Regions from separate parts of the Blastococcus brunescens genome, predicted to be linked through region 1. Evidence: riboswitches for the same ligand, from Rfam matches in the RefSeq annotation. Region 1 holds a riboswitch; each other region holds the start of a gene.
What was found. Region 1 has a riboswitch for cyclic di-AMP ahead of U6N30_RS14140 (hypothetical protein). Riboswitches for the same ligand answer to the same signal wherever they lie in the genome.
Positions count from the first base shown of each region.

Region 2: linked by a shared signal. The riboswitch ahead of U6N30_RS19230 (C40 family peptidase) and the one ahead of U6N30_RS14140 (hypothetical protein) in region 1 are both predicted to bind cyclic di-AMP.
Region 3: linked by a shared signal. The riboswitch ahead of U6N30_RS10510 (LysM peptidoglycan-binding domain-containing protein) and the one ahead of U6N30_RS14140 (hypothetical protein) in region 1 are both predicted to bind cyclic di-AMP.

Region 1 covers NZ_CP141261.1:2,116,341-2,126,097, reverse strand. Annotated here, with positions in the region: gene U6N30_RS14155 (dihydropteroate synthase) at 1-556, shown strand, start outside; gene U6N30_RS14150 (B12-binding domain-containing protein) at 511-1,587, shown strand; gene U6N30_RS14145 (vitamin B12 dependent-methionine synthase activation domain-containing protein) at 1,506-2,336, shown strand; cyclic di-AMP (ydaO/yuaA leader) riboswitch at 2,450-2,604, shown strand; gene U6N30_RS14140 (hypothetical protein) at 2,912-3,148, shown strand; gene U6N30_RS14135 (VldE C-terminal domain-containing protein) at 3,145-3,522, shown strand; gene U6N30_RS14130 (HAD family hydrolase) at 3,519-4,238, shown strand; gene U6N30_RS14125 (RecB family exonuclease) at 4,437-5,225, opposite strand; partial or broken gene U6N30_RS14120 (tRNA (adenine-N1)-methyltransferase) at 5,379-6,068, shown strand; gene U6N30_RS14115 (hypothetical protein) at 6,152-6,379, shown strand; partial or broken gene U6N30_RS14110 (proteasome ATPase) at 6,547-7,407, shown strand; gene U6N30_RS14105 (AAA family ATPase) at 7,539-8,315, shown strand; gene U6N30_RS14100 (hypothetical protein) at 8,376-8,543, opposite strand; gene U6N30_RS14095 (hypothetical protein) at 8,674-8,943, opposite strand; gene dop (depupylase/deamidase Dop) at 9,327-9,757, shown strand, end outside.
Region 2 covers NZ_CP141261.1:2,872,837-2,882,593, forward strand. Annotated here, with positions in the region: gene U6N30_RS19210 (sensor histidine kinase) at 1-199, opposite strand, end outside; gene U6N30_RS19215 (hypothetical protein) at 422-1,543, opposite strand; gene U6N30_RS19220 (hypothetical protein) at 1,591-2,223, opposite strand; gene U6N30_RS19225 (PH domain-containing protein) at 2,457-2,783, opposite strand; cyclic di-AMP (ydaO/yuaA leader) riboswitch at 3,157-3,312, shown strand; gene U6N30_RS19230 (C40 family peptidase) at 3,328-3,858, shown strand; gene U6N30_RS19235 (HNH endonuclease signature motif containing protein) at 3,993-5,198, opposite strand; gene U6N30_RS19240 (SMP-30/gluconolactonase/LRE family protein) at 5,338-6,237, shown strand; gene U6N30_RS19245 (epoxide hydrolase N-terminal domain-containing protein) at 6,237-6,572, shown strand; gene U6N30_RS19250 (alpha/beta hydrolase) at 6,539-7,309, shown strand; gene U6N30_RS19255 (hypothetical protein) at 7,532-7,879, shown strand; gene U6N30_RS19260 (transglycosylase domain-containing protein) at 8,319-9,329, shown strand; gene U6N30_RS19265 (DUF4253 domain-containing protein) at 9,348-9,740, opposite strand; gene U6N30_RS19270 (hypothetical protein) at 9,686-9,757, opposite strand, start outside.
Region 3 covers NZ_CP141261.1:1,576,400-1,586,156, forward strand. Annotated here, with positions in the region: gene U6N30_RS10470 (hypothetical protein) at 1-190, shown strand, start outside; gene U6N30_RS10475 (histidine phosphatase family protein) at 631-1,245, opposite strand; gene U6N30_RS10480 (PEP/pyruvate-binding domain-containing protein) at 1,249-2,481, opposite strand; gene U6N30_RS10485 (hypothetical protein) at 2,651-2,842, shown strand; gene U6N30_RS10490 (hypothetical protein) at 2,937-3,578, shown strand; gene U6N30_RS10495 (hypothetical protein) at 3,623-3,859, opposite strand; gene U6N30_RS10500 (class I SAM-dependent methyltransferase) at 4,873-5,172, opposite strand; gene U6N30_RS10505 (class I SAM-dependent methyltransferase) at 5,136-5,630, opposite strand; cyclic di-AMP (ydaO/yuaA leader) riboswitch at 6,168-6,322, shown strand; gene U6N30_RS10510 (LysM peptidoglycan-binding domain-containing protein) at 6,329-7,258, shown strand; gene U6N30_RS10515 (relaxase domain-containing protein) at 7,992-8,924, shown strand; gene U6N30_RS10520 (AAA family ATPase) at 8,888-9,655, shown strand; gene U6N30_RS10525 (AAA family ATPase) at 9,555-9,757, shown strand, end outside.

The DNA of each region.
Region 1 (9,757 bases):
GGTCATGGCCTTCGACGAGGACGGCCAGGGTGACAACTTCGAACGGCGTACGCAGATCTGCCGGCGTGCCTACGACATCCTCGTCGACCAGGTCGGGTTCCCGGTCGAGGACGTCATCTTCGACCCGAACATCTTCGCCGTCGCCACCGGCATCGAGGAGCACGCCAACTACGGCCTGGACTTCATCGAGACCACCCGCTGGATCAAGCAGAACCTTCCCGGTGCACTGGTCTCCGGTGGCGTCTCCAACGTCTCGTTCTCCTTCCGCGGCAACAACCCCGTGCGGGAGGCCATCCACTCGGTCTTCCTCTACCACGCGATCGCGGCCGGACTGGACATGGCGATCGTCAACGCCGGCCAGCTCGAGGTCTACAGCGAGGTTCCCGAACTGCTGCGGGAACGCATCGAGGACGTGGTCCTCAACCGCCGTCCCGACAGCACCGAGCGCCTCCTGGAGATCGCCGGCGACTTCGCCGGCGACGGCTCGGTCAAGGAGGTCGCCACCGAGGAGTGGCGGTCGCTGCCGGTGGGGAGCGGATCACCCATGCGCTGGTGAAGGGCATCGACGCCTTCGTCGAGGACGACACCGAGGAACTGCGGGCGGAGATCAGCGCGCGCGGCGGCCGGCCGATCGAGGTCATCGAGGGCCCGCTGATGGACGGCATGAACGTCGTCGGCGACCTGTTCGGCGCGGGGAAGATGTTCCTGCCCCAGGTGGTGAAGTCGGCGCGCGTGATGAAGAAGGCCGTCGCCTACCTGATCCCGTTCATCGAGGCGGAGAAGCAGCCCGGAGACGCCGAGCGCACCAACGGCAAGGTCGTCATGGCGACGGCGAAGGGCGACGTCCACGACATCGGCAAGAACATCGTCGGCGTCGTCCTCCAGTGCAACAACTACGACGTCGTCGACCTCGGCGTGATGGTGCCGCCCCAGAAGATCCTGGACGCGGCCAAGCACGAAGGCGCCGACATCATCGGCCTCTCGGGGCTGATCACGCCGTCGCTGGACGAGATGGTCACCCTCGCCACGGAGATGGAGCGGCAGGGCTTCGACGTCCCGCTGCTCATCGGCGGTGCGACGACCTCCCGCGCGCACACGGCCGTCAAGATCGCGCAGAAGTACCACGGGCCGGTCGTCTGGGTGAAGGACGCCTCGCGGTCGGTGCCCGTGGTGGCGGCGCTGCTGTCGGACGAGCAGCGGCCGAAGCTGCTGGCCGAGACCGCGGCCGAGTACGAGGCGCTGCGCGAGCGGCATGCCGCGCGTCAGGACAGCCGGACGATGCTGCCGATCGCCGCCGCCCGCGCCGCGGCGCCCCGATCGACTGGAGCAGCTACTCCCCGCCGCGGCCGCGGATGCTGCTGCAGCAGGCGTTGGACGTCTGTTCCGGCCCGGCCTGCGACCACGTCCACCACACGGCGACCCAGTTCGTCCGGACCTTCGCCGACTACCCGCTCGACGAGCTCCGCGCGTACATCGACTGGCAGCCGTTCTTCAACGCCTGGGAGATGCGGGGCCGGTTCCCCGACATCCTGCACAACCCGGTGTCCGGAGAGGCGGCCCGCCGGCTCTTCGAGGACGCGCAGGTGATGCTCGACCAGATCATCGGCGAGAAGTGGCTCACCGCCAGCGGCGTCTTCGGGTTGTTCCCGGCCAACCAGGTCGACGGCGACGACGTCGAGGTCTACACCGACGAGTCGCGCTCCGCCGTCCGGACCACGCTGCACCAGCTCCGGCAGCAGACCGAGGGTCGCGACGGCTCGCCGCGCAAGTCGCTGGCCGACTTCGTCGCGCCGAAGGTCACCGGGCTGCGCGACTACGTCGGGGCCTTCGCGGTGACCGCCGGCCTGGGGTCCATGGAGCGGGTGATGGCGTTCAAGAAGGCGAACGACGACTACAGCGCGATCCTGCTGGAGTCGCTCGCCGACCGGCTGGCCGAGGCCTTCGCCGAGCGGCTGCACGAGCGGGTGCGGAAGGAGTTCTGGGCGTACGCCCCGGACGAGCACCTCGACGCCGACGGGCTGATCGCCGAGAAGTACCACGGCATCAGGCCTGCCCCGGGCTACCCGGCGTGCCCCGAGCACACCGAGAAGCAGACGATCTGGCAGCTGCTGGACGTCGAGGCAGCCACCGGCATCCAGCTGACCGAGAGCATGGCCATGTGGCCGGGTGCCGCCGTGAGCGGGCTGTACTTCTCCCACCCCGAGTCGCGCTACTTCGTGCTGGGCCGGGTCGGCCGCGACCAGGTCGAGGACTACGCGCGCCGCAAGGGCTGGACCGTCGACGAGGCGGAGAAGTGGCTGTCGCCGAATCTCGGCTACCGCACGGAGGACGAGTAGAGCGGGGCCCTACACCGGGAACGGAGATCTGTTCTTCGTCACGTATCGGTCGTCACGGTTTCGTAGTACTTTCGTTATCTGTTCGCCGGGCCCCGCTCCTCGACCGAGGACCCCGCCGGACACCGCCGAACTGCGCGCGGCCCCGTGCCGCGATCAGACCGGGGACCCATGGTTCCACTGGGGTGAATCCTGCGCGCGTACGCCGCAGGTAGGGCAACTTCCGGCCCGAACCCGTCAGCTAACTCGGTAGGCGGCTGAGGAAGAAACGGAGAGACGCCCCCTGTGGCGCCCCTGAACCTGTTCACCGCACAGCCCACTGACGACACCACCGGCACCGACGACCGGCCGAACCGTCGGGACCGCCGTCACCGCCTGGCCGCGCCGGGGTCCCGGGTGGCCTACTCCTCGGCATCGCCACCGTCTGCGTCCTGGCCACCTTCGACCTCGTCGCGGGCGCGCCGGCTCCCGCCACCGCGGAGACCCAGTCGGCGTCCGTCGTCGTCGCCGACGCCCTGGGCATCGACGGCGCGGGCGTCGAGGCCCCCGCCCCGGAGGACTCCGAACTGCTGGGCCAGTTGGCCGCCAGCAGATCGGAGCGCGACGCCGAGCAGGCCGCGGCCGCCGCGTCCCAGGCGCAGGCCGAGGAGGCCGCCGCCGCGGCGAAGGCCGCGGAGGAGGCTCGCGTCGCGGCCGAGGCCGCCGCCGCACAGGCCGCCGCCGAGGCCGCCGCCGCTGCCGCCGCGGAGGCCGCCGCGGCAGCGGAGACGGCAGCCGCTGCCGGCCCTCACCCGCCGCTGCGGCAGCGTCCGTGACCGCCAGCGTGATCGCGAAGATCAACAACAGCGCGGGGCCGATCCGGCCCGTCGCGCAGGCCGCCGCCAACGCGGTGGTCTCCAACGTGCCCGGCGCCGCGGGCATCACGCTCGGCGGCACCCGCGCCAGTGCCGCCGACCCGGGTGGGCACCCGTCCGGGTTGGCGGTGGACTACATGGTCGGCTCGAACGCGGCTCTCGGTGACGCGATCGTGGCGTACCACGTCGCCCACTGGGACGAGCTCGGCGTCGACTACATCATCTGGCAGCAGCGCATGCTCAGCTCGCCCGGTGGTGGCTGGAAGACGATGGAGAACCGAGGCAGTGCCACGGCCAACCACATGGACCACCCGCACGTGAACTACCGGGGATGAGCGACCCGCAACCCGGCCGGGCCGACCTGCGCGCCGTCCTGTTCGACATGGACGGCACGCTGGTCGAGACCGAGCAGTACTGGGGCGAGGCGATGTTCGAGCTCGCCGCGAGCCTCGGCGGGCGGATGTCCGAGAGCGCCCGCGCGGCGACGGTCGGCTCCACGATGCGCCGGTCGATGGCCATCCTGCACGCCGACCTGGGGCTGGTGCGCACGGAGGAAGAGCTCCTGGACGACGCCCGCTGGGTCGAGTACCGAACGGCCCAGCTCCTCGCGACCGGCATCTCCTGGTGCCCCGGCGCGCGCGAGCTGCTCACCGAGGTCCGGGCCGCCGGGCTCCGCACGGCGCTGGTCACCACCACGCCCCGCCGGCTGGCCGACATCGTCCTCTCGACGATCCGCGCCGACCTGGGGGCCGATCCGTTCGACGTCACCGTCTGCGGCGACGAGGTCCCGGCGCGCAAGCCCGACCCCGCGCCCTACCGGCAGGCGATGAGCGCCCTGGGCGTCGGGCCGGAGGCGTGCGTGGTGATCGAGGACTCGGAGTCTGGCGTGGCCGCGGGGCTCGCCGCAGGTGCGGCCGTCCTCGGTGTGCCGACCCTGCAGGCACTGGCGCCCGCGCCCGGCCTGACGCTCCGGAAGGGGCTCGGAGGCATCGGCCTCGAGGATCTCGCCGGCGTCCTGGCCGCACGGCAGCCGGCGGGCGTCCCGGCCTGACCGGGCTGTTCAGCCTGCGGATGTGCCGGAGGTCCCCGACAGCCTGCGGCCGCGGCCGATCGACGACGAGCGGGAGCAGCTGCTCGCCTGGCTCGGCTCCCTGCGTGCCGGGACCAGGTCGGCGCCCTACGGGCGCCGAGGTGGCCCCGCCGTTCCGTGCGGTCGAGGCGCGCCGTGGCGGCCGAGTGCGGCCCCCGGTCAGTCGCGCTCGACGACGGGCAGCAGGGTCTGCCAGCCGGCGGCGGCTGCCGCCTCCGCGGGGAAGGGCGGGGGAGTGCCGCCCCACTCCGGGCAGACCGCCTGGTGGTCGCACCAGCCGCAGAGCCGGGTCTTGTTGGGGCGGAAGTCGCCGGTGGCGACGGCGCGCTCGATCGCGGCCCAGATGGCCTGCAGCGTCCGCTCGAACCGGACCAGCTCCGCCTCGTCCGGAGCGTAGGTGAGCGTGTCACCGTCGCCGAGGTAGATGAGCTTGAGCTGGGCAGCCACCACGCCACGGGTGCGCCACAGCACCAGCGCGTAGAACTTCATCTGGAACAGGGCCTTGGCCTCGAACGCCTCGCGCGGCATCGACCCGGTCTTGTAGTCCACGACGCGGATGGCGCCGCTCGGCGCGACGTCGACCCGATCCACGAAGCCGCGCAGCAGCAGCCCGTCGGGGAGGGTCACCTCGACCAGCTGCTCGCGCCCGTCCGGCTGGATGCGGGTCGGGTCCTCCAGGGCGAAGTACCTCTCGACCAGCTTCCCGGCCGACGCCAACCACGCCTCCACGGACTCGGGGGCGTTCGGGTCGGTCTCCGCGCCGTCGTCCTGCACCGTCCGGAAAAGCTCGGCGATGCCTGGCTCGTCCCGCAGCTCGGCCCAGGCCGGCACCACGAGCTCCTGCGCGGCGGCGACCGTGCGGCCGGCCGGCGGGAGGTCGTACAGCTTCTCGAGGACCGAGTGCACCAGCGTGCCGCGGACGGCAGCGAGGCTCTTGCGCTCGGGCAGGCGGTCGATCGTGCGGAAGCGGTAGAGCAGGGGCAGGTCTTGAAATCGGCCGCGCGGCTGGGCGACAGCGAGGGACGGCGGGGCGCGGTGGCCGCGTCGGGAGCGCTCTCCGCGGGCGTCGCGGGAGCCAGGTCCGGATGCAGGATCGCCGTCATGGGTCCGAGGCTAGGTCGGCCCACCGACATTTCCGACCGACCGCGCCGCAGCCGTACCTCGGGTCACATCCGCGCCGTCCGTAGGCTGGCCGCCCGTGGACACGCAGCACGACGCCGCCGAGGCCGTCGCCCCCGAGACCGTCGCCCTGGAGCCGTCGCCCCCGAGACCGAGCCGGTGGCGGGATCGTTCGTGGCCGGTGACCGGGTGCAGCTCACCGATCCGAAGGGCCGGCTGCACACCGTCGTCCTGGAGCGCGGCAAGCAGTTCCACACCCATCGCGGGGCGATCGAGCACGACCACCTGATCGGCGCTCCCGAGGGCTCGGTGGTCATGTCCACCGCGAACACCGGCTACCTGGCGTTCCGGCCGCTGCTCGCCGACTTCGTGCTCTCGATGCCCCGCGGCGCCCAGGTCATCTACCCCAAGGACGCCGCCCAGATCGTCGGCTTCGGCGATGTCGGACCGGGCATGCGGGTGCTCGAGGCCGGCGCCGGTTCCGGAGCGCTCACCTGCTCGCTGCTGCGGGCCGTCGGTTCCGGGGGCTCGGTCACCAGCTACGAGCGCCGCGAGGACTTCGCCGACGTCGCCCGCGGCAACGTCGGCGCGTTCTTCGGCGAGGTGCCGCAGAACTGGTCGCTGCGCCTGGGCGACCTGGCCGAGCACCCCGCCGCGGAGGTCGTCGACCGCGTCGTCCTCGACATGCTCGAGCCCTGGGCCGTCCTGCCGACGGTCGCGGCGGCGCTGCGGCCCGGGGAGTGCTGGTCGGGTACGTGGCCACCACGACCCAGCTGTCGACCTACGTGGAGGCGCTGCGCGCCCAGGGCGTCTGGACCGAGCCGCACGCGTGGGAGTCGCTGCTGCGGCCCTGGCACGCCGTCGGCCTCGCCGTCCGCCCGGAGCACCGCATGGTCGCCCACACGGCGTTCCTCGTCACCGCACGGCGGCTGGCGGAGGGAGCCGTGGCGCCCATGCGGCAGCGGCGCGCCCAGAAGCACTGACGAAGGACCCCGTCCTCTCACCCCTCGCAGGCTCGGGCGGGCCTCCGGACGAGGCCACGGGGTTCGTGTGACGGGCAGGCCTCGGTGCCCGCGAGCCCACGGCGCAATGTCGGGGCGCGTGTATAGATTTGCGTCGTGGCTCCCTCGGATGCCTGTGGAGGTGCGCGATGAGTCTGGGTCCCGACGAGATTCGAGCGCGGCGTGAACGTGACGTCGCGGCACTGCTCAGCCAGATCTCCTACCTCGAGGAGGAGATCGGGCTCCTCAGGCGCAAGGTGGCCGACAGCCCCCGGCAGGTGCGGCTGCTCGAGGAGCGCATCGCCGAGGCGGAGGGCCGCGCGGCCTTCCTCTCCGAGCGCAACGACAAGCTGGCCGGCACTCTGCGCGACGCCCGCGAGCAACTGGTCTCGCTCAAGGAGGAGGTCGACCGGCTGGGCCAGCCCCCGTCGGGCTACGGCATCTTCTTGAACCGGTTCGAGGACGGCACCGTCGACGTCTTCACCGGCGGCCGGAAGCTGCGCGTCTCCGTCTCGCCGAACATCGAGGTCGAGACCCTGCGCCCCGGCCAGGAGGTCATGCTCAACGAGGCGATGAACGTCGTCGAGGCGCGGGACTTCGAGCGCGCCGGCGACGTCGTCATGCTCAAGGAGCTGCTGGAGCCCATCGACGGCGTCACCCCGCGGGCCCTGGTCATCGGCCACACCGACGAGGAGCGCGTCGTCTTCCTGGCCGATTCGCTGACCGGGCAGCCGCTGCGGGTCGGTGACTCGCTGCTGCTGGAGTCCCGCTCCGGTTACGTGTACGAGCGGATCCCGAAGAGCGAGGTCGAGGAACTCGTCCTCGAAGAGGTCCCCGACATCGACTACGCCGACATCGGCGGTCTGTCCCGTCAGATCGAGCAGATCCGCGACGCCGTCGAACTGCCGTTCCTGCACGCCGACCTGTTCCGCACCTACGAGCTTCGGCCGCCGAAAGGCATCCTGCTGTACGGCCCGCCCGGCTGCGGGAAGACGCTGATCGCCAAGGCCGTCGCGAACTCGCTGGCCAAGAAGGTGTCGGCGCTCAAGGGGAGGGGCAGGGCAAGTCCTACTTCCTCAACATCAAGGGCCCCGAGCTGCTCAACAAGTACGTCGGGGAGACCGAGCGGCACATCCGGCTGGTGTTCCAGCGGGCGCGGGAGAAGGCCAGCGAGGGCACGCCGGTCATCGTGTTCTTCGACGAGATGGACTCGATCTTCCGCACCCGCGGGTCGGGTGTCTCCTCCGACGTCGAGTCGACCATCGTGCCGCAGCTGCTCAGCGAGATCGACGGTGTCGAGGGCCTGAAGAACGTGATCGTCATCGGCGCCTCCAACCGCGAGGACATGATCGACCCGGCGATCCTCCGGCCCGGCCGGCTCGACGTGAAGATCAAGATCGAGCGGCCGGACGCCGAGGCCGCCCGCGACATCTTCAGCAAGTACCTGACGACGTCGCTGCCCATCAACCCCGACGACCTCGCCGAGCACGCCGGGAGTCGTGAGGCGACCATCGCCGGGATGATCCAGCGGACCGTCGAGCGGATGTACACCGAGAGCGAGGAGAACCGCTTCCTCGAGGTCACCTACGCCAACGGCGACAAGGAGGTCCTGTACTTCAAGGACTTCAACTCCGGCGCCATGCTGCAGAACATCGTCGACCGGGCGAAGAAGATGGCGATCAAGGAGCACCTGGAGTCCGGCACGTCCGGTCTGCGGGTCAGCCACCTGATGGCCGCGTGCCTGGACGAGTTCAAGGAGAACGAGGACCTGCCCAACACGACCAACCCCGACGACTGGGCGCGGATCTCGGGCAAGAAGGGCGAGCGGATCGTCTACATCCGCACGCTCATCAGCGGCAAGGGCAACGAGTCGGGGCGCGCCATCGACACGGCCACGAACACCGGCCAGTACCTGTAGCGGACGCTCGCCGTCGGTGCCCGGCTCCCTACGGGGCCGGGCACCCGTGGTGCGGCCCGATCAGCCGGTCAGCCGCTCGACCAGCCCCTGGATGTGCGCGGCGCCGGCGTCCTCGTACCGGAGCCCGGGAACCACCGTGACCGCGTAGGGCTGCCCTGGCAGGGCGCCTTCCGGCCCGACGTCGACGTGGGTGACGTCGTAGCCCTGACGGTGCAGCTCGTCGGCCATCGCGTAGTCCGAACGCGAGTCACCGACGGTGTGCCAGGTGCGGGGAGCGGGCCGTCGTCGGCGAGCAGGGCCAGGGCCCGGCGCGCGCCGAGGGCCTTGCCGGACAGGTCGGACTCGATGTCCGTGGCGATCACCGAGGGGTCGATCCGCCACGGTGTCCGCCCTGCGCGTCGGGGAAGCGGGCCGCACCGAGCCGGACGCCCAGCCCCGCGGCCCGGAGGCCGGCCAGCAGGTCGGCGTCGAAGGCGCGCTGCCGCGTCCGGTAGTGCTCGTTCGGGACGTCGGTGCGTGCCTCGACGGTCGCCATCACCTGCTTGGTGCCGTCGACGAACATCGCGTCGGCGTACGTGTCGCGGACGAGGTCGTCGAGCAGGACCCGGCAGATGCCGGGGACCCGCAACCCCGGGTCGGTGCGTGGCTCGCCGACGCCGCCGGGACCTGCCGACGTCCAGACGCCGCCCTTCTCGCAGATCGCGTGCAGGCGGGCGGAGGGCGGCAGCCCACCGCTCGCGAGGGGTCGAGGATGTTCTCGGAGACGAAGTCGACCGACCGGCCGGTGTTGAGGACGACGGGGACCCCGACGTCCAGAAGGGTTCTGAGGTCGTCGAGCAGCGGCCCGGCCACCGTGCGGGTCTCCGGGCTGGAGACGGGCCCGTCGACGTCGAGCAGGATCCCCAGCGGCGGCGCGTCCACCCCGCCATCCTGCGGGACGCCGCGCCCGGACCTCGCGTGACGCCCCGGACGGTGCGGGCCCGGGCGCGCGGTGCCGCCTAGGGTTGGGGCATGAGCGTGCGGCGGGTCATGGGCACCGAGATCGAGTACGGCATCTCGGTGCCGGGGCAGCCGGCGGCGAACCCGACCACCTTGTCCAGCCAGGTGGTGAACGCGTGGGCCGTGGCCGGAGCCCCCAGTCCGCGCCGTCCCCGCTGGGACTTCGAGGAGGAGTCGCCGCTGCGCGACGCCCGCGGGTTCGACCTGTCGCCGGCGCAGGCGCTGGACCACAACGACCTCGACGAGGACACCGGGATGGCCAACGTCATCCTGACCAACGGAGCGCGGCTCTACGTCGACCACGCGCACCCGGAGTACTCGACGCCCGAGGTGACCAACCCGCGCGACGTCGTGCTGTGGGACAAGGCGGGGGAGCAGGTGATGGCCGAGGCGTCCCGCCGGGCGGCGCGCATCCCGGGCCAGCCGACGATCCAGCTCTACAA
Region 2 (9,757 bases), 760 kb from region 1:
CGCGGGCCGTCGTCACCAGGGGCACGGCCCGGGCCGGCTCCTGCCCGAGCGCGCGCGTCGCGACGTCGAGGGCCATGACCGCCGAGGCGAGCTGCGGGCCGAGGCCGTCGTGCAGGTCGCGGCGGATCCGTCGGCGCTCCTCTTCCCGTGCGGTGACCAGCCGGTCGCGCGAGCGCTCCAGGTCGGTGGCCAGCCGCAACGCGAAGCCGACGGCGGCGAGCTGGGCGGCGAGGTCGGTCAGCAGCGACTCGTCGACCGGGTCCAGGCGGTCGGTGCCCGCGCGGGGGCGACGTGCAGCGTGCCCACGACGGCGTCGTGCCAGTGCAGCGGGACGGCGTGGACGGCGAGGGCCCGCTCCCCACCGACTCGACGACCGGCGGGGCGCCGGGCCGGTCGACCTGCACGGCGACCGCGGGCAGCTTCAGGTCGACGGCGATCGTCGCGACGGCCCGGGCGAGAGCCTGGCGCGGCGCAGCGGCGTCGCGGAGCACCTCGGTGACGTGGCCGAGCACGCGATAGGGGTCGCCGCGCGAGCCGTGCAGCAGCCGATCCACGGCGCGCTGGATGCGCACGTACAGCGGGTGGAAGACGGCGGCGACGGCCACGGCTCCGATGAAGCCGATGACCGAGTCGGGGCACCGGCGAGGCCGCCGAGCCAGCCGACGACGGCGACGTAGACCAGCGCCGAGGAGGCCAGCAGCGCCGTCCCGACCAGGGTGCGGTTGAGGACCACGTCGATGCCGAACAGCCGGTAGCGCACGACGGCGACGCCGATGGCGACCGGCACGGCGGCGGTGACCACCACGTTGACCGGCGCCGGGGCGAGGAACGCCGCCACGACCGCCAGGGCCAGCGCGTACCCGACCCAGGCGATCTGCCGGCGGCCCTGCGGGTCGGCGCGGCGGAACCGCAGGATCAGGCTCGCCAGCCCGAGCAGCGCGAGACCGGGTACCAGCGGGTTCAGGACCGTCTGGACGGCGTCCAGGACCGGCTCAGGGACACCGATCGCGACCGGGTTCGCCGGCTGGGTCCCCTCCGGCTGGATGTCGGTGAACGCGGTCAGCAGCGACATCGTGGCGATCAGGCCGACCGCGGCGATCGCGACCGGGCGCCAGCGGCGGGACAGCAGCCGGCCGTCCGGGAAGAGGAGCGGGAGCAGGGTGGCGAAGGAGACGAACGACGGCACCCAGGTCCAGAGCGTCAGCCAGGCGGCGATCCGGAAGACCGGAGCCGGGTCGTCGCTGCCGGAGAAGCCGTACACGGCGAGACCGAGCGAGCCGGCGAACACGCAGGCGAAGCAGCCGATGACCGTCATGAGCTGCAGGACCCGGTGCCCGGGCACCCGGCCGAGCAGGACCGCACCGACGATCGCCATGGCCGGGCCGACGACCGGCTCGGGGCTGCCGAAGAGGTTCTCCCGGTCGGCCGCCGGGGTGGCGATGTGCGCGATCAGCCCGACGGCCGCGTATCCCACCGCGGCCGCGGCGGAGAGCCGGGCCACCACGGTGGCCCGGCTGCCCTGGGCTGCGCGCTCTCTGAACACCGGTTCGTCCACCTCGCGCGCGACGCTACCGATCGGAGGACCGCTGGTCAGGAGGTCGCGTCGCCGGGAGTACGCCCGGTCCACCACTGCTGGTCGGTCCGCTGGGCCACCACGACGGCCAGGCCGACGGACGCGGCGACGAACAGCCAGTGCGGGTCGATCGGACCGGTCGAGAAGGGTCCGAAGTCGAGCAGCAGGAACAGCACCAGGACGACGGGGATCCAGACCGGCACCACGCGGGTGCGGAGGTAGCCGATCGAGGTGAGCAGCACGGAGCCGGCCATCCCCAGCAGGAAGGGCAGGAGGATCAGCAGCGCGAGCGAGCTGCTCTGCGCGGACTCGAGCAGCGCCACCATGGCGTCGCGGTCGGGCTGGTCGACGGCTGCGTGGTCGACGATCGAGACGGCGTGGATGCCCAGAAAGCCGAGCCCACCGACGTACGCGAGCACCATGGCGGTCGTGCCCAGCCGCGGCATCCGCGGGCGGACCAGCTGCGCCATGGCGACGAGGCCGAGCAGCAGGAACGGGACGGCGACCGTGCCGGCGACGAGGCCGACCGTGGCGAGCGTCGGGCGCGCCGCCCAGGCGTCGAGGTTGCCGGCGACCGAGCCGCTCTGGCCGACGACGCGGCCGATCAGCGCCTCGGCCAGGTTGAGCGTGGCTCCGACGGCCAGGCACACGACTGCGGTCCGCCGGCCGATGGGCGCCGGGCGGGCGCTCGGCGCGTCTCGAGTGATCGGTCCCGACAGAGCCGGGGTCACGGGCTCAGCGGTCATGGGTCCACCTCCAACGCCGGCCGGGTCCCTCCCGGCGGGCGAGGACCACGGTCGGACGGGACGTGTCCCGGCGTCGTGAGGCGCCGGTCCTGATCCGGCCGGGAGCGGCTCTGACCGGGTACGGCGTCCGGGGCGGCTCAGCCGATGCAGCGGCGGAGCAGGTCCGCCACGCGCGCGGGGTCGTCCGGGGTGAAAGCGGGCCGGACGCGACCGCCGACGTCAAGCACCAGCGCGGTGTCCTTGCGCAGGCGGGCGCGGTCCAGCGGCAGCCAGTACCGCGGGTGCGCGGAGCCCCAGAGGCGCCCCTTGCCGGTGAGCCAGGTCAGCGGGCGGACCTCGATGCCGCGGATGTCGGAGTACGGGATGCGCTTGCTCCTGGCGAGCGGGAAGTAGTAGCGCCGCAGGGTCAGCGCCTCGCGGTCGAGGCGGACCCGCCCGTCGTCGTAGATCACGTCATCGGTCATCGCCGCCACGACAGCACGCTGCGGTCGCGACGGTCAACGCAGTGGCGACGGTCGACGCCGTCGCGCGATCGACGCCGTCGCGCGATCGACACCTCAGCGGCTCGCGGGATCGGACGCGGACGCTCCGTGCCGCCACGCCGCCGCGCGGAAGTAAGCGGGCGATCGCGTTCCGTTTATGCGGCTCGCGCTCGGTCCGGAACCGGCAGCGGGATCGGTGGTGGTGGCGTCGCGAGTCGCTTGTCCGGACCCACTCGCCGCACGTCCCGACGGAGCTCCCGATGCCCGCGGCGGACGCTTTGTGACGACTGGATGACGGACCTAGCGTCGTCGCCGTCCGTTCGGGGCCCCCTCGTCACCGCCTCCGGTGACACCCGGCCGGACACCGCCGAACCGGCACCGGAGTCTCCGGTGCCGGACCGGGGACCCACCGCAGTCCTGGGGTGAAGCGAGGCCGGTTCCGCCGGTTCCGCCGGGCGATCTCCCCGCCCGAACCCGTCAGCTAACTCGGTAGGCGGTTGATGGAGAACAGGAGAACCCGTCGTCCATGACGACTACTCGCACGTCCACGATCACCCGCCGTTCCTTCCGCGGGGCGGCGCTCGCCCTCGTCACGGGCGCGGGCATCGCGCTCACTCCCGTTGCCGCCTCGGCGAACGCCGGCGGCCCCGCGCCCGTGGCCTCGGCGCCGGTCGCCCTGGCCGCTGCTCCGGTCGTGGCGCCGAACTCCGCCGCACAGGTCGCCGTCGACACGGCGCTGGCCCAGCAGGGCAAGCCCTACGTGTGGGGCGGCACCGGCCCCGGCGGTTACGACTGCTCGGGCCTCACCTACTCCGCCTACCAGGCGGCCGGCGTATCGATCCCGCGCACGTCGCGCGCACAGTCGACGGCGGGGGTTCCTGTCGCCAAGGCCGACCTGCAGCCCGGTGACCTGATCTTCTTCTACGACCCGGTCGGCCACGTCGGCATGTACATCGGCAACGGCCAGATGGTGCACTCCTCCACCTACGGCAACCCGGTCGCGGTCGTGCCGGTCGACTCGATGTGGGGCTACAACACCGCCCGACGCGTCGTCTGATCCATACGCTGCTCCCCTGCGTCCCCGGTCCACGCGTGCCCGGGGACGCAGGGGTCGCCGACCGCGCGCACGGTCGGCGGACCCGTGCGTGAGGTTCGCGATGGGGCGGCGCTCCGCTCAGTGAGCGGTACGGCTCAGATCAGCAGCGGTGCGCCGATGACGATCTCGCTGCCGTCGGGCCGGAACGTCCGCCATCGTCCGCCGGGATCCCGCTCGACCCGGAACCCGTGATGGACCTTCGTATGGTGCCGTTCGCACAGGAGAGCTGAGTTCTCCAGCGACGTCTCCCCGCCGAAGATCCAGTGGATCAGGTGGTGGACGTCGCACCAGTACTTCGGGGCTCCGCAGCCGGCGAAGATGCAGGTCTGGTCACGCAGCTCGACGGCCTTGCGCAGGTGCGGTGGCACCACGCGCTTGGTGCGGCCCACGTTCAGCGGCATGCCGTGCTCGTCGATCCGGACGGGGGTGATGCTGCCGTCGCAGGCGAGCATCCGCGCCGTCTCCGCCGAGACGAGGCCGCCGAATCCGGTGGTCGCCGCAGCCCGACCGGCGCCGCGGTCGGCCAGGTCGCCGTCCCGGATCGTGACGACGACGTTCGGCTTCACCGTGCGCAGGATCGGAAGGCCGCCCGAGGCCAGCTGGTTGTCGGCCAGCTGCACGAGCGCGTCGGCGTTCTGCTGGGCGCGCGTCCGGCGATCACCCTTCGGCCGGTCCGCCTGCACGATCGCCTCGAGTGCCGTGAGCAACTTCTCGCCACCGACGGCGTCGAGCTGGCCCCGCAGCACGACCGTGCCGTCGGAGAGCGTGGACAGCGTCAGCGACCGCTCGTCCGTCGGATCGGGCTCCGGCCCGTCGGGGTCCAGCAGCGCGAGGTAGTGGTGCACCAGCCGGGACAGCTCCTCGACGCGGTGCTCTGCGGCGACGGCGGCGAAGGTGCGGTCGACCGCGGCGAGGTCGATGCCCTGCTCGAGGGCCGCGGCCTGCCGGTCGGCCTTCGCCACGGGAGCGATCACGGCGACCTGATCGGCCGTGACCGCACCCATGGCGAAGGCGGCCTCCACCGCGGGCAGACACCCCAGCGCCCGGCCGTTGCGGACCAGCTGCCCGGCCGCGGCCGAGGTGATCCGGCCGTGCCCTCGCAGCCACGACCGCATGGACTTCTGGCCGTCCTCCTCCGGTGCCTGCTGGAGCTCGGCGGCCCGGACCCGGCGGGTCAACTGGGCGTCGATGCGGTTGCGCGCCTCGAGCAGCACGGCGATCTCGTCGAGGTTCTGACGCGGGGTCCGACCCTGCACGTCCTCGGCGGCCAGGGCGTCGAGCGCCGATTGCAGCTCGCCCATGACCACCTCCTGATCGATCGAACGCGTGTACGAAGAATACCGGAGATCGGCGTCTCCAGCAGCGCGAATCCACAGGTCAGACGCTTGTCCACAGAACCTCGCCTCGTGTTGACACGCGGCAGGCCGTAGCGTCCGGGCCATGGCTGAGCGAGCGTTCCGGACGGTGCTGGAGGGTGGTTCGTACTTCGAGGGCCCGCGGTGGCACGACGGCGCCTGGTGGGCGTCGGACTTCTACCGGCACACCGTCAGCCGGGTGGCGCCCGAGGGCGGCGAGACCGTCGTCCTGGAGGTGGAGAACCAGCCCTCGGGGCTGGGCTGGCTGCCCGACGGCTCACTGCTCGTCGTCTCCATGAAGGACCACCGGCTGCTCCGGGTGTCCGACGGCGAGGTCACCACGCACGCCGACCTGTCCGGCGCCTGCACCGGCCTGATGAACGACATGGTCGTGGACTCCTCCGGCCGCGCCTTCGTCGGGGACTTCGGGTTCGACCTCATGGGCGGCGGCGCCCCGGCCTCCGCCTCGCTGAAGCGGGTCGACCCCGACGGCACGGTGACCGTGGTGGCCGAGGACCTGCGCTTCCCGAACGGCTCCGTGATCACCCCCGACGGCGGCACGCTGATCGTCGGCGAGACCTGGGGCAACCGCTTCACCGCGTTCGACGTCGCGCCGGACGGCTCGCTGACGAACCGGCGCATCTGGGCAGAACTCGGGCCCGTGCCGGAGGGCGGTTCCGTCCAGGAGCTCATCGGTCAGGTCGTCGTCGCCCCCGACGGCTGCACCCTGGACGCCGAGGGCCACGTCTGGGTCGCCGACGGGCTGAACTCCCGGGTCCTGCGGGTGGCCGAAGGCGGCGCGATCGTCGAGGAGATCGCCGCGCCGGAGGGCATGGGGGTCTTCGCCTGCGCGCTCGGTGGGGACGACGGCCGGACGCTGCTGCTGTGCTGCGCGCCGGACTTCTACGAGCACACCCGCGCGCCGGTGCGCGAGGCGGTGCTGGTGTCGACGCAGGTCGCCGTCCCGCACGCCGGGATGCCGTGATGACGACGAACGACGCCGCGCCCCCGGTGGTCGAGCAGGCGGTGCTCGACGACCTGCGCGCCAGGCTGCGGGCCTGGCGCCCGGTCGAGCTGACCGGCGACCACGGCTGGGAGCGCGGCACCGATCCCGGCTACCTGGCCGACCTCGTCTCCACCTGGGCGGAGGACTACGACTGGCGCGAGCACGAGCAGCGGATCCGCGCCCTGCCGTGGGCGCTCGCCGGCGGGCTGCGCGTGGTGCACCAGCGCGCCGCGGACCCGGACGCCCCGCCGTCGTCCTGCTGCACGGCTGGCCCGACTCGGTGCTGCGCTACGAGCGGGTGCTGCCGCTGCTGACCGACGTGCACGTCGTCGTCCCGGCGCTGCCGGGCTACCCGTTCGCCGCGCCGCTGCAGGACCGCGACCTCTCGGGGGCGGGCATGGCGGAGCACGTGGCGGCGGCGATGGCCGAGCTGGGGTACGAGCGCTACGTCGTCTCCGCCGGCGACATCGGCCGGATGACCGCGCTGGGCCTCGCGACGGAGTACCGCGAGCGGGTGTCAGCGCTGCACGTCACCGATCTCCCGCTCGCTCCGCGCCCCGGGGCCGGCCCGCCGAGCGACGAGGAGCTCGAGCACCGCACGTCCGCCTCGGGCTGGCTGATGAGCAACGGCGCCTACCTGCTCGCGCAGCGCACCCGGCCGCACACGCTCGCCGTCGCCCTCGGCGACTCACCCTCCGGGCTCGCCGCCTGGATCGTGGAGAAGCTGCGCGACTGGAGCGACAGCGGCGGGGACGTCGAATCGGTCTTCGCCCGGGAGGACGTGCTGACCTGGATCACCGCCTACTGGGTCACCGGCGCCATCGGCACCTCGTTCGCGCCGTACGCGAGGCTGAGCCCGACGCCGGAGCGGGTCGACGTCCCGACCGTGGTGAGCCAGTTCCCGCACGACCTGGTCCGCGCCCCGCGCCCGCTCGCCGAGCAGCTGTTCGACCTGCGCGTGTGGCAGGAGCCGGAGGCCGGTGGGCACTTCGCAGCCTGGGAGGTGCCGGAGGCGTTCGTGACCGGTGTGCGGGCGGCGCTCGACCTCTGAGCGAACCGGTCGCGGCGCTGCCGGGCTCGTGGGGTAGACCGGCTGCATGACCGCTCCCCCACCCGTCCTGCTGCTGGACGTCGACGGCGTGCTCAACGCGCTGCAGCCCGAGCTGCCGGAGGACTGGCGGCGCGGGACCTACAACGGCTTCGTGCTGTCGTGGGACCCGTCGGTCACCGCGCGGCTGCGCGGGTGGCACGAGTCGGGCCGGGTGGAGCTGCAGTGGCTGACCACCTGGACCGAGCGGGCCGACCAGCTGCTGGCCGAGCCCATGGGCCTCCCCGCGGGCTGCGCACCCACAGCCGGGACGGCGTCCTGTCCACCGGCTTCGCCGGCCGGTGGGGCGCCGACGCCGGGTGGTGGAAGCTCGATGCGGCGCGGGCGGTCGCCGACGCCGAGCCCGGGCGGCGGATCGTGTGGATCGACGACGACCTCGCGCACCAGGCGGCCGACACCGGTGAGTGGCTCGCCGCCAACGGGCACGTGCTGGTCGTCGCACCGGACTACCTCGCCGGGCTCACCCACGCCGAGCTGGACCGGGTGGAGGCCTGGCTCGACGAGCCGTCCTGACCTCGGCGCGGGCGGGGCTCACAGGTTGCCGTCGTACCCTGGCTTCTCGACGCCGACCAGGGGAGCACCGCCTCATGGCCTCCGTCCCGCCCGATTCCCGGACGACCCGCTGGCTCCGTCGTCGTCCCGCCGACCCGCCCACGGATCCGCAGCCTCGGCAGTCGACGCAGCCGCAGCCGCGGTACGTGGAGCCGCCCCGTCGTCCGCGGTTCGACCGTCCGCCGCCGGCCGGGAACGACTGGTACGGCGCCCCGCCGGAGCCGGTCGCGCGCCCGCCGTGGCAGGAAGAGCCGCGCGACCCGTGGGGCCGGCCCGCGCCGGACCGGTACTTTCCCCGGCCGCGCCGCAGCGCCCGACGCCGCCTCCCCGACCTGTACGGGGGCGCCGGGGCCGGCGTGACGTCCACGGGCGGCGTCCCCGTAGGCGGCTGTTCCGCCGGGTGCTCACCGTGGTGGCGGCGCTGGTCATCGCGCAGGCGCTGCTCGTGCTCTCGCTGCGCTGGGTCGACCCACCGACGACGGCGTTCATGGCGGCCAACCCCGAAGGCTCCATCCAGGAGTCGGTGCCGGTCGAGCACGTCTCGCGCACCTTCCTGGCCGCGGTGATCGCGCACGAGGACGCCGCGCTCCCCTACCGCGCCGGCGCCTTCGAGTGGAGCGCGCTGTGGAGCCGCGCGTACGCCCACATCAGCGGCGAGGAGGACCCGTCGGGCTCGACGATCCCGCAGCAGGTCGCCAAGAACATGTTCCTCAACCAGGAGCTCAGCGCCTGGCGCAAGGGGCTCGAGGCGGGGCTGTCCATGGAGATGGCCTGGCTGATCGACGACCGCCGGATGCTCGAGCTCTACGTCAACTACGCGCAGTTCGGCCCGACCATCTACGGCGTCTGCTCGGCCTCGTGGTACTACTTCGACTCCCCACCGGGCGAGCTGTCGCAGGCCCAGGCCGTGCAGCTGGTCGGGCTGCTCCCCTCCCCGGACACGTGCAGCGCGCACCCGGCGGCGGCATGGACTTCGAGGTGGACGACGGCATGGGCTGGCTGTCGCGCTCGCACGTGGTCAACGCCCAGAACCGGGTGCCGGTCCACCTCGACCGGCTCGGCTTCCAGCCCGTCGAGGACGCCGGTATCGAGGGCTCGCCTCCGAGCAGCCACCCTCGGACGACGACTGCACGTCCGCGCCCGAGGAGATCACCGAGCTGATCGAGGCGGAGGGCACCGCCTGAGCCACCGACACCGAAGGTGTGCCACGGCTGCACCCGCCGCCGATTCGGCGCGCATGCGGGCGATCTCCGACCAGGGCAGCTCGGGCTCGGCGTCCAGGAGGTCCCGCGGCAGCGCCTTGACCGCCTCGCCGATCTCGATCAGGCGCACGCGCACCGCATCGAACACGAGGCCGTCCGAGACGTTCCCGCGGCCGACATGGGCCTCGATCGCATCGAGAGGGGCTTGATCGCACGCTGCCCTCGGCTCAGTCGAACCACAGGCGCCAGACGGACTCGCGGACCAGGTGACGGCTCATCGCCTCGAGGGTGGCGTCTCGCGGTTGATAGGGAGGCTGTTCCGCAGGCTGCCACAGCGCGTCCGGGCACAGTGCCGCGACCTCGGCGGCAACCTGCAGGGCGGCGTCGTCGGTTTGCGGCGGGCGGGTCACCAGCAGCCTGATGGTGGCGAAGCCGAGCCCGACGACCACCGCGCCGAGGCGGTCCTCCCACGAGCGGAGCACGGCGGAGACCTCTGCGGGCCGGCGGACGTTGATCGCCCCCAGCCACCCCATGACGCCGATCGCATCGGCAGGACGCCGGCAGCTCACCAGACCGATGCGTGAGCTGCCGCCGCCGGTGGCGACGAGCAGCTCGTCCACCGGCGGCTGCGACGGGG
Region 3 (9,757 bases), 540 kb from region 1:
CGCAGAGCACCGGGAGCTCGGCGGAGGCGCTACGCACCCGGTCGAAGAGTGGCAGCGGCTTCAACGGCACGTCGGAGAGCTCATCTGGCGCCTCGAGGACGCCGGAGCTGAGTCCAGCGGCCGTGTGATCCACAGTGACGAGGCTGTCGAACCGCGCGGTGATGAGCAGCAGGCCGGCGGAGCCGACTGACCTGCAGCGTTATCGCATGCGTCATCGATGGCGGGCCGCTGCCCGGCGGCGTCGAGGGCCCCTCCCGCTGCAGGGCGGCGTCGCCCAGAACACCAGTCCGGGGATTGTCGGAGATAGCGACCCCGGCCATCCCACAGTGCCGGCTAACCCGGTAGGGCTCGTTGGGCGACTCGACACCGACCGGGCGTCAGATGATCACTGCATCCCAGTAGTAGAACCCGCTACGGCCATGTCGCGCGGTCCAGCAGCCGCTGCGGCGGTGTCCCGCAGGGGATCGTCCACCGGGACGCGTGCTGGTCGAGGATGATTCGCTGCGGTCAACGAGCCTGCTGTTGGGGACCCAGTGAATGCGCGGGTGAGCCTGGCGTGGTGCTCGCGTATGCCGTGACCGGCTCAGATCGCCGTCGGGACGTCGGGACGTCGGTGCAGGTGCGCATCCGTCATGGCCTCGCGGTGCCGGGGAACCCGGTCCACCGCAGGTCGGCGGGCAGATGGCTCATGTCGTTGAACAGGACGAGCGTCGCGGGTAGGCCGCTGCGGTGCTCGATGAGGGTGAGGGCTGCGTTGGCGCTCTCGAGGCCCAGCCAGCGGTGTCGAGGCGCGTCGAGCGCGTGCCGTATGAGCCAGGCGATCGGGTAGGAGTGCGTGATGAGCAGCTCGTGCGTGTCGATCGGGGCCCGGGAGGTCGTCGTCGCTGCCAGTCCACCGAAGCGAGCGACGAGGGTCGTCGCGGTTTCCTGTCCTGCGGCCGCGTCGGTCTCGGTGTAGCCGTCGAAGAACCCGACCCAGGACGGCGGCGTGTCGTCGCCGTGTGGGACGTAGGGGACGTGGTCGACGAGCTCGGGTGCCTCGATCACGGGCACGCCCGGCAGGTGCTCGGCGATTTGATCGGCGCTGGCCGCGGCGCGCGGAAGCGGAGAGTGCCACACCACGTCCATCGGTAGATGGGCGAGCCGTTGGCCCAGCAGTTGTGCCTGCTGGCGTCCGGTGTCGGTGAGGGTTCCGAACGCGTCTGCGGCGCCGTGCCGCGCGAGGTAGAGGTGTCGAGTGGCCATGGCTCAGCGGGTGGTCACGGCGCCGGTCGTGCCGTCGACCGTGACGGTGGCGCCGTCGGGGATGGACGTCAGCGCTCCTGCGAGTCCGAGCACGGCCGGGATGCCGTGTTCGCGGGCCACGATGGCGGCGTGAGAGAGCGCGCCTCCCGTCTCGGTGACCACGCCGCCGGCCAGCCGCAGCAGCGGTGTCCAGGCGGGATCGGTGAAGGGGCAGACGAGGATGTCGCCTGGTCGCACCCGGGCGAAGTCGTCCGGGCCTCGCACAGTTCGGGCGGCGCCGGTGGCGGTACCGGTGCTGCCGGGGATCCCCGTCAGGAGAACTGGTCCTGATCGAGGGCTGGTCGCGGGGCCCATGGGTGGAGGTGCGACGGTGATCGGGCGCGCCTGCAACAGCCAGACCCTGCCGTCGGCGACCGCCCACTCGATGTCCTGCGGACCCCGCAGCGTCTCGACGACCTGCGCGCCCAGCGCGGCGAGCTCACGTACGATGCCCTCGTCGAGGGTGGTGCGCCGGCGGTCCTCGGCCGGGACGTCGCGGGTGAGCAGGTGCGTGCCGATCCGGTTGAGGCGGGTGCGCTTGTCGGCCACAGTGCTGGTGACGGTGCCGTCCGCAGCGACTCGATAGGTGTCGGGCGTGACGGTACCGGCGACGACGCCGGGGCCGAGTCCCCAGGCGGCGTCGATCGCGGTCGCACCGTCCGAGCTCGTCGGGGTGAACATCACTCCCGACACGTCGGCGTCCAGGTGCCGCTGGACGATAACCGCCATGGCCAGCTCCTCGCCGCAGAAGTCGGCGGGGCCGGTGCGGGACCGGTAGGCAGTCGCCCGGGGCGAGAGCAGCGACGCCCAGCAGGTGCAGACCGCATCAGCGACGGCCGGCAGTCCGTGCACAGCCAGCGTCGTCTCGTACTGCCCCGCCGCGGACGCCTGCCTGGAGTCCTCACCCGTCGCCGAGGACCGCACCGCTACCGCAGGGGCACCGAGCCGGCCGAGCGCCAGGCCCAAGGCCTCGAGCAGGGGGCGAGGAAGGGACCGGTCCCGCAACAGCTCAGCCGTGAACGCCAGGCCACCGCGGAGCGGATCGCGCTGTGCGAGCTCATGGGCGACCGCGAGGTAGACGGCGAACGGCACCACGAACCCGTCGGGCACCGGAAGGCCGGCGCGCAACATCGCCCCGAGTCCGGCCGCCTTGCCGCCGCAGGTCGCGGCCTCGGCGTCCCGCAGCGGGATGAGCACCCTAATTCTCCTTCAACGTATCGTTGACAACTATTCGTTGATCCTGCACTCTCGGGCCATGGTCGGCAACCATGACGGCTCGCCTCAGCCCGCATCGTTCGACGATCAGGGGCAGGCGGCGCGTGAGCAGCAGGCTCAGACGCGTCTGTCCGAGCTCGCCGCGGGGGCGGTGACCGAGCGTCCGTGGCGGCCGGCGTCGGTCCCGCCGGCGGCGGTCGACCTCCTGCAGTTCGCCCTGTGGCGCTCCGCAGACCTGCAGCCCGAGGACCTGCTGCGCGCTCTGGCGCTGGTGCCTGCCGCCCGCGCCGAGGTCGACCAGCTCGGGCCGGGCTGCTGTTCACCGCCCGAGCAGCGGGGTTGACCTGGTCGCAGATCGCGTCGGCCATGGGGTTCAGGTCGCCGCAGGCCTGTCAGCAGCACCACACCCGCCTGGCGGCGCGGCAGGACCCCGAGTCGTGACCCAGGCCTCGCCCGCTGAGCTGCTGGCGATCCACGCTGTCCGCGTCCTCGGCTTCGCTGACACCGCCGCGGTCGCCCGGCGGTTCGAGCTCGACCATGCCCAGACCGGCGAGCATTTGCTCGACGCCGAGGCGAACGGGTGGGTCACCCACACCGCCTTCGCCGGCACGGCTGGCTGGTCCCTGACCGACCGTGGCCGCCGCGAGAGCGAGCGCCAGCTGGCGGCCGAGCTCGCCCGTACCGGCCGGGCGGAACAGGTCCGCGACGCCCACGACGCGTTCCTGCCGCTGAACGGTCGTGTGCTGCAGGCCTGTACCGACTGGCAGCTCAGACCCGCCCCCGGCAACCGACTGTCGCCCAACGACCACACTGACCCCGCCTGGGACGACGACGTCCTGGCAGTCCTCGAAGCCGTCAACGAGGACCTCGCTCCACTGGTCGAGCGACTTGCCCTCATCCTCACCCGGTTCGGCGGCTACGACAGCCGCTTCAGCGCCGCACTGACGCGCGCTCGGTCAGGTGAGACGGGCTGGGTGGACCGCACCGACGTCGACTCCTGCCACCGGGTCTGGTTCGAACTCCACGAGGACCTCGTCGCCACGCTCGGTATCGACCGCCGGGCGAGCCCCGAGACGTAACCGTTTCCTGCAGCCGTAGACGGAAGGTGTGGTGGGTCCGACTGTCAATACTGATCTGGACAGGAGGGCGTGGACTTCGACTCGTCCCATGCCGTGATGATGGTTTCCGCCTCTTCTGCTGCGTACCTGTCGAGCGGCGAGTCTCTGCCGTCAAGAACGAAGACTCGTTCGGAGAGCGTCCATTCCGGAGCTCCCACCTGCTGGGCCGGGTCATCGGCCACAAGCGTGATCTGCGACGGGCCTGAGATGGGGTGAACCCACTCCTCGATGTCGAAGGTCACGAGCACGCCGTCGGCCTCCTGACTTGTGCTCGCCACGGCCCCCAGAAGGCGTGGTCAGAGCAAGCAATGAGCGCTGCAGCACTGCCCAGGCTGCTGGTTTCAGCCTCGCTATCGCTGGTCCCGCAGCCCGCGAGCAACACCGATGCCGCAGCAGCAGCTCCCGCGGCCCAAGGCCGGGGATGCCTACTTCCGCCCGCCCGAGGGCGCAAGAGCATGCTGTTGATCGCTATCGACCCAACGTAGGCACCGATGCCGGCGGTCGGACAGCACGACGCGATCACAGTCGACTTCGCGACACCCGTAGAGGATCGCTCACCGCCGCTTACGTCCGCGCCGGTCGCGGTTCGGCCGCTGCCGCCTAGCGGCTTCGAGCCTGAGAGCGTAGGTCGGTGTCGGCTCGACAGCCTGGCCGCACCGAAGGCAGATGACCCCCTTGTCGTTGGCGTCGCGCCGTCGGTGATTGTGCGGGCACTCGGAGTCCCGGTGCTCGTGACTGACGGTCTGCCAATGGGGGCGTCCGTGGCCATCGCCTCAGGGTAGTTCCGCCGACGCTCCGTGAGCCGCCGCTACGGTGCCTCTTCGTCATGCACATCTGCGGCGGGCCCTTCTGCACGCCACCGGACTCACCGCCGGTGTGTGCTGCAGGTGCTCCTTGGACACGCCTCGGTGGGTGCCTTGCAGCCACGTCTTGATACCAACCGAGAGCCGCGCCTCCCAGCGTCCACACGACTTGGATCACGCCGCCCGATGGCTGCCAGTTGCCGGATCAGCGGCTCGCAGTAGGTGGCCTTCTGCGACGTCCCGCTGGACGAACCCGCTACGGCAACATTCGGGCAGGTGGACGGACCAACAAGGACGTCCCGCAGAGGATCCCCTTGCGGCGCGGCCTTGGCCGCTCATCGAGCTGGCCACAGCTGTGGCCGGTTCGGCTACCGAGGCAACCGCGGCGCCCTGAGTGACTGCCGGACAGCGCTGCCTGGAGGCGGTTTGGGCGCCTGGCCGCTTCAGAGTGCTCAGCGGCTGCGGGCGGCGACGAACCAGCTGCCCGCGAACAGCACTTCTCCGTCGATCTCGTCGGCCAGTTCCTCAGCGCCGAGGTAGCGCTTGAACACCCGGTGCCGGGAGCCGTCGTTCAACGTCCGCGCCTGCCACTGCTCGGCGTCGATTCCTGGACGCAGGGCGGAGTCAATGACCACCAGCTCACCGGCCACACGCCGGACCTCGGCGAGGAAGGCTCCTCGCTCACCGATGGGCAGGTGCCCGTAGAAGTGGCCGGTCAGCACCCTGTCGAATGCGCCGTCGGCGAAGGGCATGTCCAGCGCGTCACCTGTGAGAGCGCGTCCACCCGGCAGGCGGGACTGGGCAGGGCCACCATCGCCAGGCTCTGATCCAATCCGACCACGAAGCCGGTCAGGTGGCGGGTGAGGAAGCCGCTGCCGCAGGCGACGTCCAGGGTGCGGACCGCCGGCAGCGCTTGGACCAGGGTCACCACCGCCTCCACTTCGGCGCCCCAACCGGGCCGGTCCCGTTCGGCGAAGCGGCCCTGCCCGGTGTACCACTCGTCGTACTCCTCAGCGCGCTGGTCGTAATACGCCGCCGTCGCCGCGTCGCGGGCGAAGACCGGCTCCTCGGACATCATTCCGACAGTCTGGCGAAGGCGGACCGCATCACCACACCGGTGTCCGGAGGCCGCGCGCCCCCGGTCGGGCTGGCCGGTGCAGGTGGCGCCAGAACGGCGTCGCCGCAACGCACCGCGGCGCGGCGCGGCCACGACCACATCACCACGCACGACCGGCCGGTGACCAACCTGAGCAGCGTCCCGCTCGAGGATCCTTCCGCGGGCCGCAGACGCTGGCCTGGCCGTCGGCGTTGTCTACCTGCTGGTCGGGTTCGTCGGCGTCTTCATCGCCCGGTTTCGACGATTTCTTTACCCACGCCACCAACGACCGCCTGACGTGGATTCGAGATCAACGGCTTCCACAACGTCGTGCACATCGTGATCGGAGGTGCCGGCCTGGCCCGGCCCGGGCCGGGCCCGCCTACGGCTGACCGCCGGCTATGGCGCCGCGTCATCTACGGGTTGATCGCCATCAACCGGACGTGGGACTTCTCAGACCGGCTATCCCCCGGAAGAAGCGGTCGGCCGGAGCTGACAAGCACACGCGGTGCAGGGTCCCGGTAACGCTTTGTGAATCCTCGCGGGCGAACCCGGGAAAGCTGGCTCAGGGTTGCTGCCTGCGTCCGGGGTCTGCATACCGTGCTGAGGTTCGCCGAGCGGTGGACCCGGATGACGGCACCGCCCAACCTGCCCACCGTCGCACCGGTCCTGTCGAAAACGACGGGCAGGGCGGGGGACCCACCTCGTAGGACCAGGCCTTCCGGCCTTGGGGTGAAGCCGCAGAATGCGGCCGGGCAGCTCTCGCCCGAACCCGACAGCTAACTCCGTAGGCGGCGAGAGGCTCACCACCCATGTCCAAGCGCTACAAGGGACGGCACCGCCGTCCCACCCGCAACCCTGTCGTGGCGGCCGTGGCACGACCCGCCGTGGTCGTCGCGGCAGCAGCGGCCGTCTCCGTTGGAATGATCGCCCCCGCCCAGGCTCACTCCGGGGACCACACAGTCCGCTCCGGCGACACCCTCGGCGAGCTCGCGGCCAGCCACGGCACCTCGTGGCGAACGATCTACGCCGACAACCGCGACACGATCGGGCCCAACCCGAACGTCCTGCGCATCGGTCAGGTGCTCACCATCGGCGGCTCGGGCTCGGGCTCGGGCTCGACGCCGTCAGCGGTCAGCGGCTCGGGCGCGTACACCGTGCGCGCGGGAGACACGCTCAACAAGATCGCCGCCCGCCACGGCACCACCGCGCAGCAGCTGCACGCCCTCAACCGCGAGGTCATCGGCGCGGACCCGAACGTCCTGCGTGTCGGTCAACGTCTCGTCCTCAGCGGGAACGCGGCCCCGGCCGCCGCGCCGAGTGCGGCCCCCGAGCGCGCCAGCCGAGCATCGGACCGGTCTGCCGTCGCCCCGACGCCGGCGCCGTCACCCAGGCCGGCTGCGTCCTCGAGCGCCTACGGGGCGTGGGACCCGCACGTCCGACCCGCCGTCCAAGAAATCGCCGAACGGTTCGGCGTCTCCACCGTCCTCACCCGCCCCGGGCACAGCCCCACCCAAGGCCGCGCGGCTGACTTCATGGTCTACACCGACCGGGCCAAGGGAGACGCCGTCGCCCAGTACGTGATCGACAACGCGGCTCGACTCGGCGTCGAGAACGTGATCTGGCGGCAACGGATCGCCGGTCCGTGGACCGGTTGGGCGTGGCAGACGATGGAAGACCGCGGATCCGCCACGGCCAACCACATGGACCACCCACACGTGGCGTTCCTGCCAGCCGGGTAACCGACTGACCGTCGTGGTCCGCTGAGCCCGGGACCGACGACAGCGCCCCCTGCCCTGAGTTCGGTGGGGCAGGGGGCCCTGTCGACGGGCCATCCGACGCTCAGGCACTCCGCCGCAGCTATGGCCCCTGGTCCGTCTCGGCGGAAATCAGTGCCTCGCTGCGCTGGTCGTTGGATCACGCGCTCGACGCGGCGTGCCAGCAGCCACAGAGACGGCGGCGACCGTCTCTCGGTTCAACCGTCTCACTTGAGAGAACCTCAAAGGGAACATCGCGGGACAACGCAGCGCCCCTCGACCGCGGTCCCGTAAGACCCGCCCGGTGACCAGTCCCGCACGGGTAGGACAGGCGGGACACCCCTGTCCGGGAAGCAGCGACGACCACCGGGCCGCTCAACACCCACGTCACCGTCACCCAGGAATCGCTAATGACGACGAACCGGGCCATCGCGAACCGCAACGCCAGGATCATTGAGAACCGGCCAGTCGTCATCGTGAAAGCGATCAACGACCGCCATGAGAAGCCAATCAGACATCGCTAAGCTGACCTACTTATCGCAACGCCCAACCCTGACCCATAACACTCAAACTGTTACTAATGAACGTCAAAATGTCACTGAAGAACGGCACGCATGCTACCTTCGGAGGTAGATCGGGCCCCGCATTGCGGGGCCATCGGCGTCTATAGGGGTGACTTGTTGGTCATTGTCGGGTGGCGTTGAAAATGCATGGCGGGATGAAGATCTACGCCGGCTCACCGGCGGCTGCCCGGCAGTACGTGGAGGCCGACCGGGGCCGGACGGATGACTACTACCTCGCCGAGGGTGCCGGTGTGGCGCGCCGGTTCAGCGTTGCCGGCGGGCGGGTGAGCGAGTTGGCGCCGCTGACCGGTGACGCCTACGAGACGTGGGTGGCCGGCTGTGACCCCGGTACCGGCGAGCCGCGGGGGCAGCTGCGCGGCGACGGGCATGCGGTGCGGTTCGTCGAGGTGGTGGTCAACGGCCCGAAGACGTGGTCGCTGGCGGCGGCGCTGCATCCGAACGTCGCGACGGCGTATGACGCGGCCCAGGCACGGGCGGCCGGGCAGATCATCGGCTGGCTCGGGGAGCACGCGACCACCCGGGTCGGTCCGCGCGGCGGGCAGGTGCAGGTGCCGGTCGAGGTGGCCGAGGCGGTGACGGTGGCGCACTACACGTCGCGGGCCGGGGATCCGCACCGGCATCTGCACCTGCAGATCAACGCCCGGGTGTTCGCGGCCGGGAAATGGCGCGGCCTGCACACCGTCGGTATTCGCGATTTCCTCGCTGCGATCAACGGTATCGGGCACGCCGCGGTCGCCTGCGATCTGCACTTCCGGGCCGCGCTCGCCGCTCACGGATATGTATTGGGTGCCGATGGGGAGATACGGCAGCTGGCGGATTTCGTGGGCGCCTTCAGCGCGCGGACCGCGCAGATCGCCCGGAACATCGACACCTACGAACGAGAATGGACCGCGGCGCATCCCGGCGAGCACCCCGGCCCGGGGTTGCGCCGCTCCTGGGACGCGCGAGCGTGGGCAGCGGGCCGCCCGGACAAGGTGAGGCCGCAGCCGGGGAGGACCTCACGGCACGGTGGCTGGCCGAGCTGGCCGCGTTGGGCTACCGCGACCGGAATGTTGCGGTCGGCCTGACACCCACGCCGGTCGGCGGCCTGGACCGGGAGCAGGTGGTGCAGCGGGTGCTCGCCCGGCTGGCCGCGGCCCGCTCGGCGTGGAACGCCGCCGACGTACGCGGGGAGGTCGAACAGCTGCTCGCCGCCGCCGGCATCGTCACCGACCCGGCGGTGCGCATCGAGCTCGCCGAAGACCTCACCGCCCGCACGATGTCCCGGTGCGTGCCGCTGCTGGACCGCGACGGCGCGCCCGAGCACATCCGGGCCTGGACCTCGCCACCGGTGCTCGCCGTCGAGGCCGACCTCACCGCCCGCCTCGCCGCCCGCGCCACCGACCGCCCGGCCGGCATCCCGGACACCGACCCGATCCCGCCGGTCGACGTCGCAGCCGGTGCCACCCGGCTGGATCCCGGACAGGCCGCGGCGGTCGCCGCGCTCGCCGGCCCGCGGCGCCTGGTTGTGATCGAGGGCGCGGCCGGCGCCGGCAAGACCACCACCCTCGCCGCCACCAGGAACCTGCTCGCCGAGCAGGGGCGCCGGCTGGTGGTCGTCACCCCGACGCTGAAGGCGGCCACGGTCGCCGCCGCGGAGGTCGGCGCGGTCGCCGGGTCGGCGGCCCGGCTGGCCTACCAGTACGGCTACCGGTGGAATGGCGACGGCGCCTGGAGCCGCCTCCCGCTCGGCCACACCGACCTGGTCACCGGCCGCGCCTATGCCGGACCGGGAGAGGGCGCGGCTGCGGGCCGGTGACCTGCTCGTCGTGGACGAGGCGGGCATGCTGGACCAGGACACCGCCCGTGCCCTGCTGACGGTCGCCGACGAGTGCCAGGTGCAGGTCGCCCTGCTCGGTGA